DNA from 2 places in the Arthrobacter sp. FW306-07-I genome. Region 1 is predicted to be linked to the other one. Evidence: predicted binding sites of a transcription regulator. Region 1 holds the regulator's gene; the other holds the start of a gene.

Region 1 (4,209 bases):
GCCGAGGTCATGCGCGTCTCCAAAATGACTGTCTACCGGCTGGTGCACTCGGGCGAAATGCCGGCAGTGCGCTTCGGCCGCTCCTACCGGGTCCCCGAAAACGCCGTTGAACAGTACCTTAAGGGTGCTGTCGTGGACGGTCACACCGAGACGGCCTGAGGCAGCCTGTCCTGAGCCGCTCCCAATAGGCGGTACCCTGTTAAGGAACGTTTTACGTCATTGTAAGAATCTGTCAGTTGTTCAGTTCGTAGCTATGTCCGCGGACCTTCTCCATCAGACAGGTACTGCATCTAGTTTGTAAGGAACTTTCGTGGGTTCAGTTATTAAGAAGCGTCGCAAGCGTATGGCCAAGAAGAAGCACCGCAAGTTGCTTCGCAAGACCCGTCACCAGCGCCGCAACAAGAAGTAGAAATACTTCCAACAGCGTGCAAATGCCCGTCGCCTTCCGAGGCGGCGGGCATTTTGTTTGTTACCGGGCTACGCCCGCGGGCCGCGCATCCGGGCGAAGCCCTTCCAAAGGCCGTAAATCGCACCGCCAAAAGTGGCTGCCTTGAGGCCGAACGTGGCAGCGCGGCGGCCGGCGCGGAAGTCGTAGACCGGCCAGTTCCGGTCCCGCGCGTGGCGGCGCAGCTTGGCGTCCGGGTTGATGGCCACGGGGTGCCCCACCAGCGACAGCAGCGGGACGTCGTTGTAGGAGTCGCTGTAGGCCCAGCAGCGCTTGAGCTCCAGGCCCTCCTCGTCGGCGATGGCCTGGACGGCTACGGCCTTCGCCGAGCCGTGCAGGATGTCTCCCACCAGGCGGCCGGTGTACATGCCGTCCGACACTTCGCCCACCGTCCCCAGGGCTCCGGTCAGTCCCAGGCGGGTGGAGATCACGGTGGCCACCTCAATGGGCGTGGCCGTTACCAGCCAGACGCGGCGGCCCACCCTGAGGTGCTGCTCCGCCAGTGCCTTGGCGCCCGGCCAGATCCGCGAGGCGATCATCTCGTCGTAGACTTCTTCACCCAGGGCCTTGATGTCGTCAACGGTGATCCCGGCGGCCAGCGTCAGGGCCGAATCCCGCACGGCATGGACGTCATCGATGTTCTCCCCGCGGGCCACGAACTTGAACTGCTTCCATGCGAAGCCGGCGGCCTGGGCCAGGGTAAAGGCTCCGCGCTGGTGCATCTTGCGTGCCACATGGAAGAGGCTGGCTCCGCGCATCAAGGTGTTGTCCACGTCGAAAAACGCCGCTTCGCCCGGCTGCGGCTCGGCAACCGGGCGCGTGACTACGGCGACGTATTTCTCCTCGGGCATGGTGTTGAGTCTAGTCAATCCGCTGGCCTGCCGCCGTCGGCGTCACCGGCAGCACGCGAACGGCGATACCGTTAAGCCATGGCTACACCCCGCGTCGTCCTGGTCACCAAAGCTGACTGCCACCTTTGCGAAGACGCGCGCGACGCCGTCAGCCGGGTCACTGCCTCATTGGGCCTTACCTGGAGCGAAGAGTTGGTGGACAACCAGCCCGAGCTGCGGGAGCGCTACGCCGAGGAAATCCCGGTGGTGCTGGTGGACGGCGTACAGCGCGACTTCTGGAAAATCGACGAAACCCGGCTGGAACGCGTGCTGCAGCGCGCCATGGCCCAGTAGGGGGAGTGCCGGTGACCTCCCTGGATTCCACGCCGCAGCCGCTTCCCGACCTTCCAGCTGCGACGGGCACGCCGCCCAAGCAGATACCGCCCGCAGCCGTAGCCCGGCTGACCCTCTACCTCCGCGCCCTGAACACCCTGCTGGCTGAGGGCGTGGAGCGCGTCTCCTCCGAATCGCTGGCTGAAGCCTCAGGGGTCAGTTCCTCAACCCTGCGCAAGGACCTGTCCTATGTGGGATCGTACGGAACCAGGGGTGTTGGCTACGAGGTGCAGTACCTCAGCCGTCATATCGCGGCAGCGCTTGGACTGACGCACGACTGGAAAGTGGCTATCGTCGGTGCCGGCAACCTCGGCAAGGCGCTGGCGCGGTACGGCGGCTTCGAGTCCCGCGGGTTCGACGTCGTGGCCATTTTCGACGCCGACCAGATGGTGGTGGGCAGCGAGGTGGGATGGCTGCGGGTCAGCGACGTCGCGGACCTCGAAACAGTCCTGCACCGCACCGGGGCCAACATGGTGGTGCTGGCGCTGCCGGCCGCCGTGGCCCAGGACGTCTGCGACCGGGTGGTGGCGGCGGGCGTCCACAGCGTCCTGAGCTTCGCCCCGGTGATGCTGCAGGTTCCCGACGGCGTCAACCTCCGCAAGGTGGACATGGCCACCGAACTCCAGATCCTGGCCTACCACGCGCAGCGGGCCCAGACACCCGGACAGACAGCCTAGCGCTGGCTTAACGCAGGCGGCCCGGGACGCATTGCTGCGTCCCGGGCCGCCTGTTTGCCAGCAGACGTGCTGGGTTACCGCCCGTAAGGGTTGCCGAACCCACCCGAGTATGGGTTGGCGAAGGGCTGCTGCTTCCGGAAGTACGGGGCAGCTGCAGGCAGGTAAAGCAGCACGATGGCTACGATGCCCAGGACGGTTCCAAGCGTTCCGAGGGAGGGGACCCCGAACAGGCCGAAAATGGACAGCGCTGCAAAGACTGTTCCCAGGATGCGGGCCCAGTTCTTGCCTTTGCGGATGAAGAAGGCCACCAGCAGGTAGAGCGCGGCGCCGATGATGGCAAAGACCACCAGCGTGCCGGCGATGACGCTCTTGATGCTGTCGTAGCTGATGTCTGTTCCGCTCGACTGCATCTGCTGTTCAAAGAGCTGCCGGAACTGGGGGTCGTCCAGCTGGGTGAGGCCCAGGAGCATGCCGATGACGAAAATGGCGGCCGACGCAATCAGCAGCCAGAAGGAGATGTTCACCAGCTGGGGGATGCCGTTGCTTCCGGCGGGCTGCGGCTGCTCCGAGGGGTACTGGCCGTAAGGGGACTGTCCATACGGCGACTGGCCGAACTGGGACTGGCCGTAGCCGGGAGCCTGCGACCCATACTGCGGTGCATTCTGGCCGTACTGGGGTGCATTTTGGCCGTACTGCGGTGCTGCCGGCGGCTGCGAGCCGTACTGCGGAGCGTTTTGGCCGTACTGCGGAGCGTTCTGGCCGTAGCGCGGCTGGGCTCCGGACTGGTCGTTGCCGGATTGTCCGGGGCTGGTTCGCGGGTCTTCGGACCCGGGAGGCGGGACGGGAGGAGTACTCATGGGCGTTCCTTCTGCAGGGTCGGGATCCAGTTAGGCTGCCGGGAATCGGTCCTCAGCCTTCCCCCCAGCATGGCTTAAGTCCACCGTACCCCCGGCGGGCGGCGTTGTGGATCATTCGGGAGGTGTTGATGCACCGCGTTTGCAGGTTAAACACGGCACCCCGGCCATGCCGTGCAGGCGGGCCGGGGTGCCGTGAAGGGGAATTAGGCTGCGGGAGCGATGAAGGCGAGTTCCAGGTTGATGGCAACCTTGTCGCTGACCAGCACGCCGCCGGTTTCCAGGACGGCGTTCCAGGTCAGGCCGAAGTCCTTGCGGCTGATGGTGGTCTCGGCGGAGACGCCGGCGCGGGTGTTGCCGAACGGGTCCACGGCCACGCCGTTGAACTCGGTTTCCAAGGTGACGGGACGGGTAACACCCTTGATGGTCAGGTCGCCGGTGAGTTCGTAGCTGTTGCCCTTGGCCACGAGGCCGTTGGAGACGAAGGAGATCTCGGGGAACTTCTCCACGTCGAAGAAATCCCCGCCCTTGACGTGGCCGTCGCGGTTGGCGTCGCCGGAGTCAAAGCTGGCGGTCTTGATGGTGGCGTTGATCTTGGAATCGACCACGTCCTCGGCCAGGTCCAGGGTGGCGGCGGCTTCGGTGAACTGGCCGCGGACCTTGCTGATGCCGGCGTGGCGGACGGTGAAGCCAATCTCGCTGTGGGAGTTGTCCAGGGTCCAGGTGCCGGTGGTGACGTCTGCGGGAAGTGCCATGATGTTGCTCCTTGTATAGCTGTGTCTGTGGTGATCCTGCTGTTGAAGCTTCATAAGTTGAAGTCTCAACTAACTTGCTGCATCCAGTATAAACATGCATTTGCATGTTTTGTTCCCGGCTTCGGAACATTTCTTCAAAAACTTCAGTTCTACTGAACGTAGAAGATTTCGGATCGCGCGCCATCTTTGAGAAACTGGTAAACATGCCCCAAGCCACTGTCCATCTGCTCCGCCACGGCGAGGTCCATAATCCCG
Region 2 (4,209 bases), 1.7 Mb from region 1:
GCAGCGTTCTGTACTCCTGAAACAGTTCGTCGTACGCGGCCACGTTTTCCGGTATCGGGGTGTAGACCTCCCCAGGTTCGGCGCCCATGGCGGCGGCAGCTTCGCGGATGTCCGCGTACTGTCCCGCCGCGACGGCGGCGTGGATGGCCGAGCCCAGCGCCGGGCCCTGCCCGGAGCCGATGGTGGACAGCTGCAGGCCGGTGGCGTCCGCGTAGATCTGCATCAGGAGTTTGTTTTTGAGCAGGCCGCCGGCCACGATGAATTCCTTGACCGGGACACCGGCATCGCGGAAGGCGTCCACGATGGTGCGGGTTCCGAAAGCCGTGGCTTCGAGCAGCGCGCGGTACGTGTCTTCCGGCCTGGTAGCCAGCGTCTGGCCCACCACGATCCCGGAGAGCTCATGATCCACCAGGACCGAACGGTTGCCCGAGTGCCAGTCGAGGGCGATCAGGCCATGCTCCCCGATGGCCTGCCGCGAGGCGAGTTCGGTGAGGTACTCGTGGATGCCCAGGCCCGCATCCTTGGCAGCCTGGTGGTATTCGGGCGGGACGCCGTACTTGGTGAACCAGCCAAAGATGTCCCCCACGCCGGACTGGCCGGCCTCATAGCCCCACAGGCCGGGCACGATGCCGCCGTCCACTGCCCCGCACATGCCGGGCACCTCCCGGAGTTCGGTGCCGTTCATGACATGGCAGGTGGAGGTGCCCATGATGGCCACCAGCTGGCCGGAGTCCACGGCCTTGGCAGCCGGGGCCGTGACGTGTGCGTCAACGTTTCCCACGGCCACGGCGATGCCCTCCGGCAGTCCGGTCCAGGCAGCAGCCTCCGCGGTGAGCGTGCCGGCAGCGTCCCCCAGCCGCCCGATGGTGTGCTCCAGCTTGGAGCTGACAAAGTCCTTGAAGTCCGGGTTCAGGGCCGCCAGGAAGTCCTCGGACGGATACCGGCCATCCTGGTAGATGCCCTTGTAGCCGGCGGTGCAGGCGTTGCGGACGTAGCGCCCGCAGAGCTGCCAGACGATCCAGTCGGCCGCCTCTACCCAGTGGTCCATGGCGGCGTATGCTTCCGGGTCCTCTTCCAGCAGTTGCAGGCCCTTGGCGAACTCCCATTCGGAGGAGATCAGTCCCCCGTAGCGTGGAAGCCAGTCCTCGCCCCGGTCGGCAGCGAGCCGGTTGATCCGGTCAGCCTGCCCCTGCGCTGCGTGGTGGCGCCAGAGCTTCACATAGGCGTGCGGCCGGTTGGCGAAGCCGGGCAGTTCGTTCAGGGGGGTGCCGTCAGCCTTGACCGGCACCATGGTGCAGGCGGTGAAATCTGTGGCGATGCCGACGACGGCGGCAGGATCGATCCCCGCGTCCGCCACTGCGGCGGGGATGGCCTTGCGCAGGACTTCCCGGTAGTCGTTGGGCACCTGAAGTGCCCATTCACCGGGAAGCCTTGCGGGACGTCCGCCGGATTCGGCGCCCGCCGTGTCTTCGGGCAGTGAATAGGTGACCACCGCGTGCGGGTACTCGTGGACGGCGCTGCCGAGTTCCCTGCCGTCGCGGACCCGCACCACCACGGCACGGCCCGAAAGGGTGCCGTAGTCCACCCCGATGACGTAGTGGTCTTGGCGGGAGTCGGAGCTGGAAGTGAACAACGTTTCTGGCATGGGTGGCCTCCGTCCGGGAGGCGGGAGGCCTCATTACCGGGTTTGTAGGGGTCGGGGTCAAGCTAGGTGCTGCAGCAAGTGTGAACGCTAACAAGAAAGAAGTCAATGGAACCGAAAAAGTTGCGAAATTTCGATGGCTTACTCTTGTTAGCGTTCACAAAGCGGTCTATATTGAACCGACACATCAACAATGTGGCCAGGACCAGGAAGCGTCGGTGCTGCCTGTCCAACAACACTTCGCGGCAATGCTGCCGCGGAAGGAGAAAATGGTGAGAATCAAAAAACTCATGGGCGCGGTGGCCCTTGTCCTCGCCCTGACGGTGGGCGCCACCGGCTGTGGCTCCCGGGGCGGAGCCGCCACCGAATCCGGCAGTGCCGCCAAGCCCGGCGATTCACTGGTTGGGATCTCGATGCCCACCCAGACCTCCGAACGGTGGATTGCCGATGGCGCCAACGTCGAGAAGTCGCTGAAGGACCTCGGCTACAAGACAGACCTTCAGTTCGCCAATGACGACATCCCCACGCAGGTGTCGCAGATCGAAAACATGCTGACCAAGGGCGCCAAGGCCCTGATCATCGCCGCGATTGACGGCACCACCCTGACCGACGTCCTGGCCAAGGCCAAGGACCAGAACGTCAAGGTCATCGCGTACGACCGCCTGATTAACGGCACCCCGAACGTGGACTACTACACCACGTTCGACAACTACACCGTGGGCGTGCAGCAGGCCACCTCACTGCTGACGGGCCTGGGCCTCCTGGACGCCAGCGGCAAGAAGGTTGACGGCAAGGGGCCGTTCAACATCGAGCTTTTCGCCGGCAGCCCCGACGACAACAACGCCAACTTCTTCTGGAGCGGCGCCATGGACACCCTGAAGCCGTACATGGACGCCGGCACCCTGAAGGTCCCCAGCGGCCAGACCAAGTTTGAGCAGGCCGCGATCCTTCGCTGGCAGGCACCGGTGGCGCAGAAGCGCATGGAGGACATCATCACCTCCGCCTACAGCTCGGGCACCAAGCTGAACGGCGTCCTCTCCCCGTACGACGGCCTGTCCATCGGCATCCTCTCTGCCCTCACCAGCACCGGCGGCTACGCCAAGGGCAGCCTGCCCGCGGTCACCGGCCAGGACGCCGAAAAGGGTTCCGTCAAGTCCATCATCGCCGGCGAGCAGTACTCCACCATCTTCAAGGACACCCGCCAGCTCGGCGCGCAGGCCGTCAAGATGGTCGACTCCGTCCTCAAGGGCCAGGAGCCGGAAACCAACGACACCAAGACCTACAACAACAAGGTCAAGGTTGTCCCGGCGTTCCTGCTGAAGTCCGTGATCATCACCAAGGACAACTACAAGAAGGAACTGATCGACTCGGGTTACTACACCGACGCCGACGTCAAGTAGTCAGCGTCAGGGGGCTGTGGCCTGGGTATCCGTCCCGGGCCACAGCCCCACCCGCACCCTCCTGCAGCAGCAGGAAGGCAAGCTCCGAACAGTCAGTGGGAATTGACGATGAACACACCCATTCTTCAAATGCGAGGAATCACCAAGACGTTCCCCGGCGTGAAAGCGCTGCAGGACGTCACCCTGGATGTGAACCGTGGCGAGGTCCACGCCATCTGCGGGGAAAACGGAGCCGGCAAGTCAACGCTCATGAAAGTGTTGTCCGGCGTCTATCCACACAACACCTTCGAGGGGGAGATCCTCTTCGAAAACGAGCCCTGCCACTTTTCCAGCATCTCGGACAGCGAAAAGCGCGGAATCGTCATCATCCACCAGGAACTGGCCCTCAGCCCGTACCTGTCCATTGCTGAGAACATCTACCTTGGCAATGAACAAGCCACCAACGGGTGGGTGGACTGGCGCAAGACCAACCTGGAGGCAGCAAAGCTGCTGGCCCGCGTCGGCCTCGACGAAAACCCAGTCACCCCCGTGCAGCACATCAGCGTGGGCAAGCAGCAACTCGTGGAAATCGCCAAGGCGCTGTCCAAGGAAGTGAAGCTGCTCATCCTGGACGAGCCCACTGCGGCCCTCAACGACGAGGATTCCGGCCACCTGCTGGACCTGATCCTCCACCTGAAGGGCCAGGGCGTCACCAGCATCATCATCAGCCACAAGCTCAATGAGATCCGCAAGGTGGCTGACGCCGTCACCATCATCCGGGACGGCAAGACCATTGAGACGCTTCGGCTGGACGAAGGCCAGATCACGCAGGAACGGATCATCCGCGGCATGGTGGGCCGGGACCTGGAGAGCCTGTACCCGGACCGCGAGCCGCACATCGGCGAGGAAGTCCTGCGGATCGAGGACTGGTCAGTGCGCCATCCCCAGGACCACACGCGCATGGTGGTCAACAACGCCAACCTGTACGTCCGGAAGGGCGAAGTGGTAGGACTGGCCGGGCTCATGGGCGCTGGGCGCACCGAGCTTGCCATGAGCGTCTTCGGACGCACGTACGGAACCGCCACGTCAGGCAAGGTCTACAAGTACGGCGAGGAAATTAACACTGCCACGGTGTCCGACGCCATCAGGAACGGCATCGCCTATGCCACGGAAGACCGCAAGCACTAC

What was found. Region 1 encodes Rex, which represses fermentation and respiration genes when NADH is low (regulators of the CRP and FNR family bind a similar motif). Its sites were predicted from a motif close to CTTGTGAANNNNTTCACAAG; they were not measured.
Region 2: a site for Rex is predicted at 1,787-1,806, ahead of araB (ribulokinase). Genes of this name have one in related genera too.

What each region holds. Positions count from the first base shown of each region.
Region 1 is NZ_CP084550.1:3,554,280-3,558,488, reverse strand. Features, by position in the region: gene LFT46_RS16575 (helix-turn-helix domain-containing protein) at 1-159, shown strand, start outside; gene LFT46_RS16570 (30S ribosomal protein bS22) at 311-409, shown strand; gene LFT46_RS16565 (HAD family hydrolase) at 478-1,296, opposite strand; gene LFT46_RS16560 (glutaredoxin family protein) at 1,375-1,629, shown strand; gene LFT46_RS16555 (redox-sensing transcriptional repressor Rex) at 1,641-2,345, shown strand; gene LFT46_RS16550 (Yip1 family protein) at 2,420-3,202, opposite strand; gene LFT46_RS16545 (YceI family protein) at 3,406-3,954, opposite strand; gene LFT46_RS16540 (histidine phosphatase family protein) at 4,158-4,209, shown strand, end outside.
Region 2 is NZ_CP084550.1:820,145-824,353, reverse strand. Features, by position in the region: gene araB (ribulokinase) at 1-1,645, opposite strand, end outside; gene chvE (multiple monosaccharide ABC transporter substrate-binding protein) at 1,912-3,042, shown strand; gene mmsA (multiple monosaccharide ABC transporter ATP-binding protein) at 3,151-4,209, shown strand, end outside.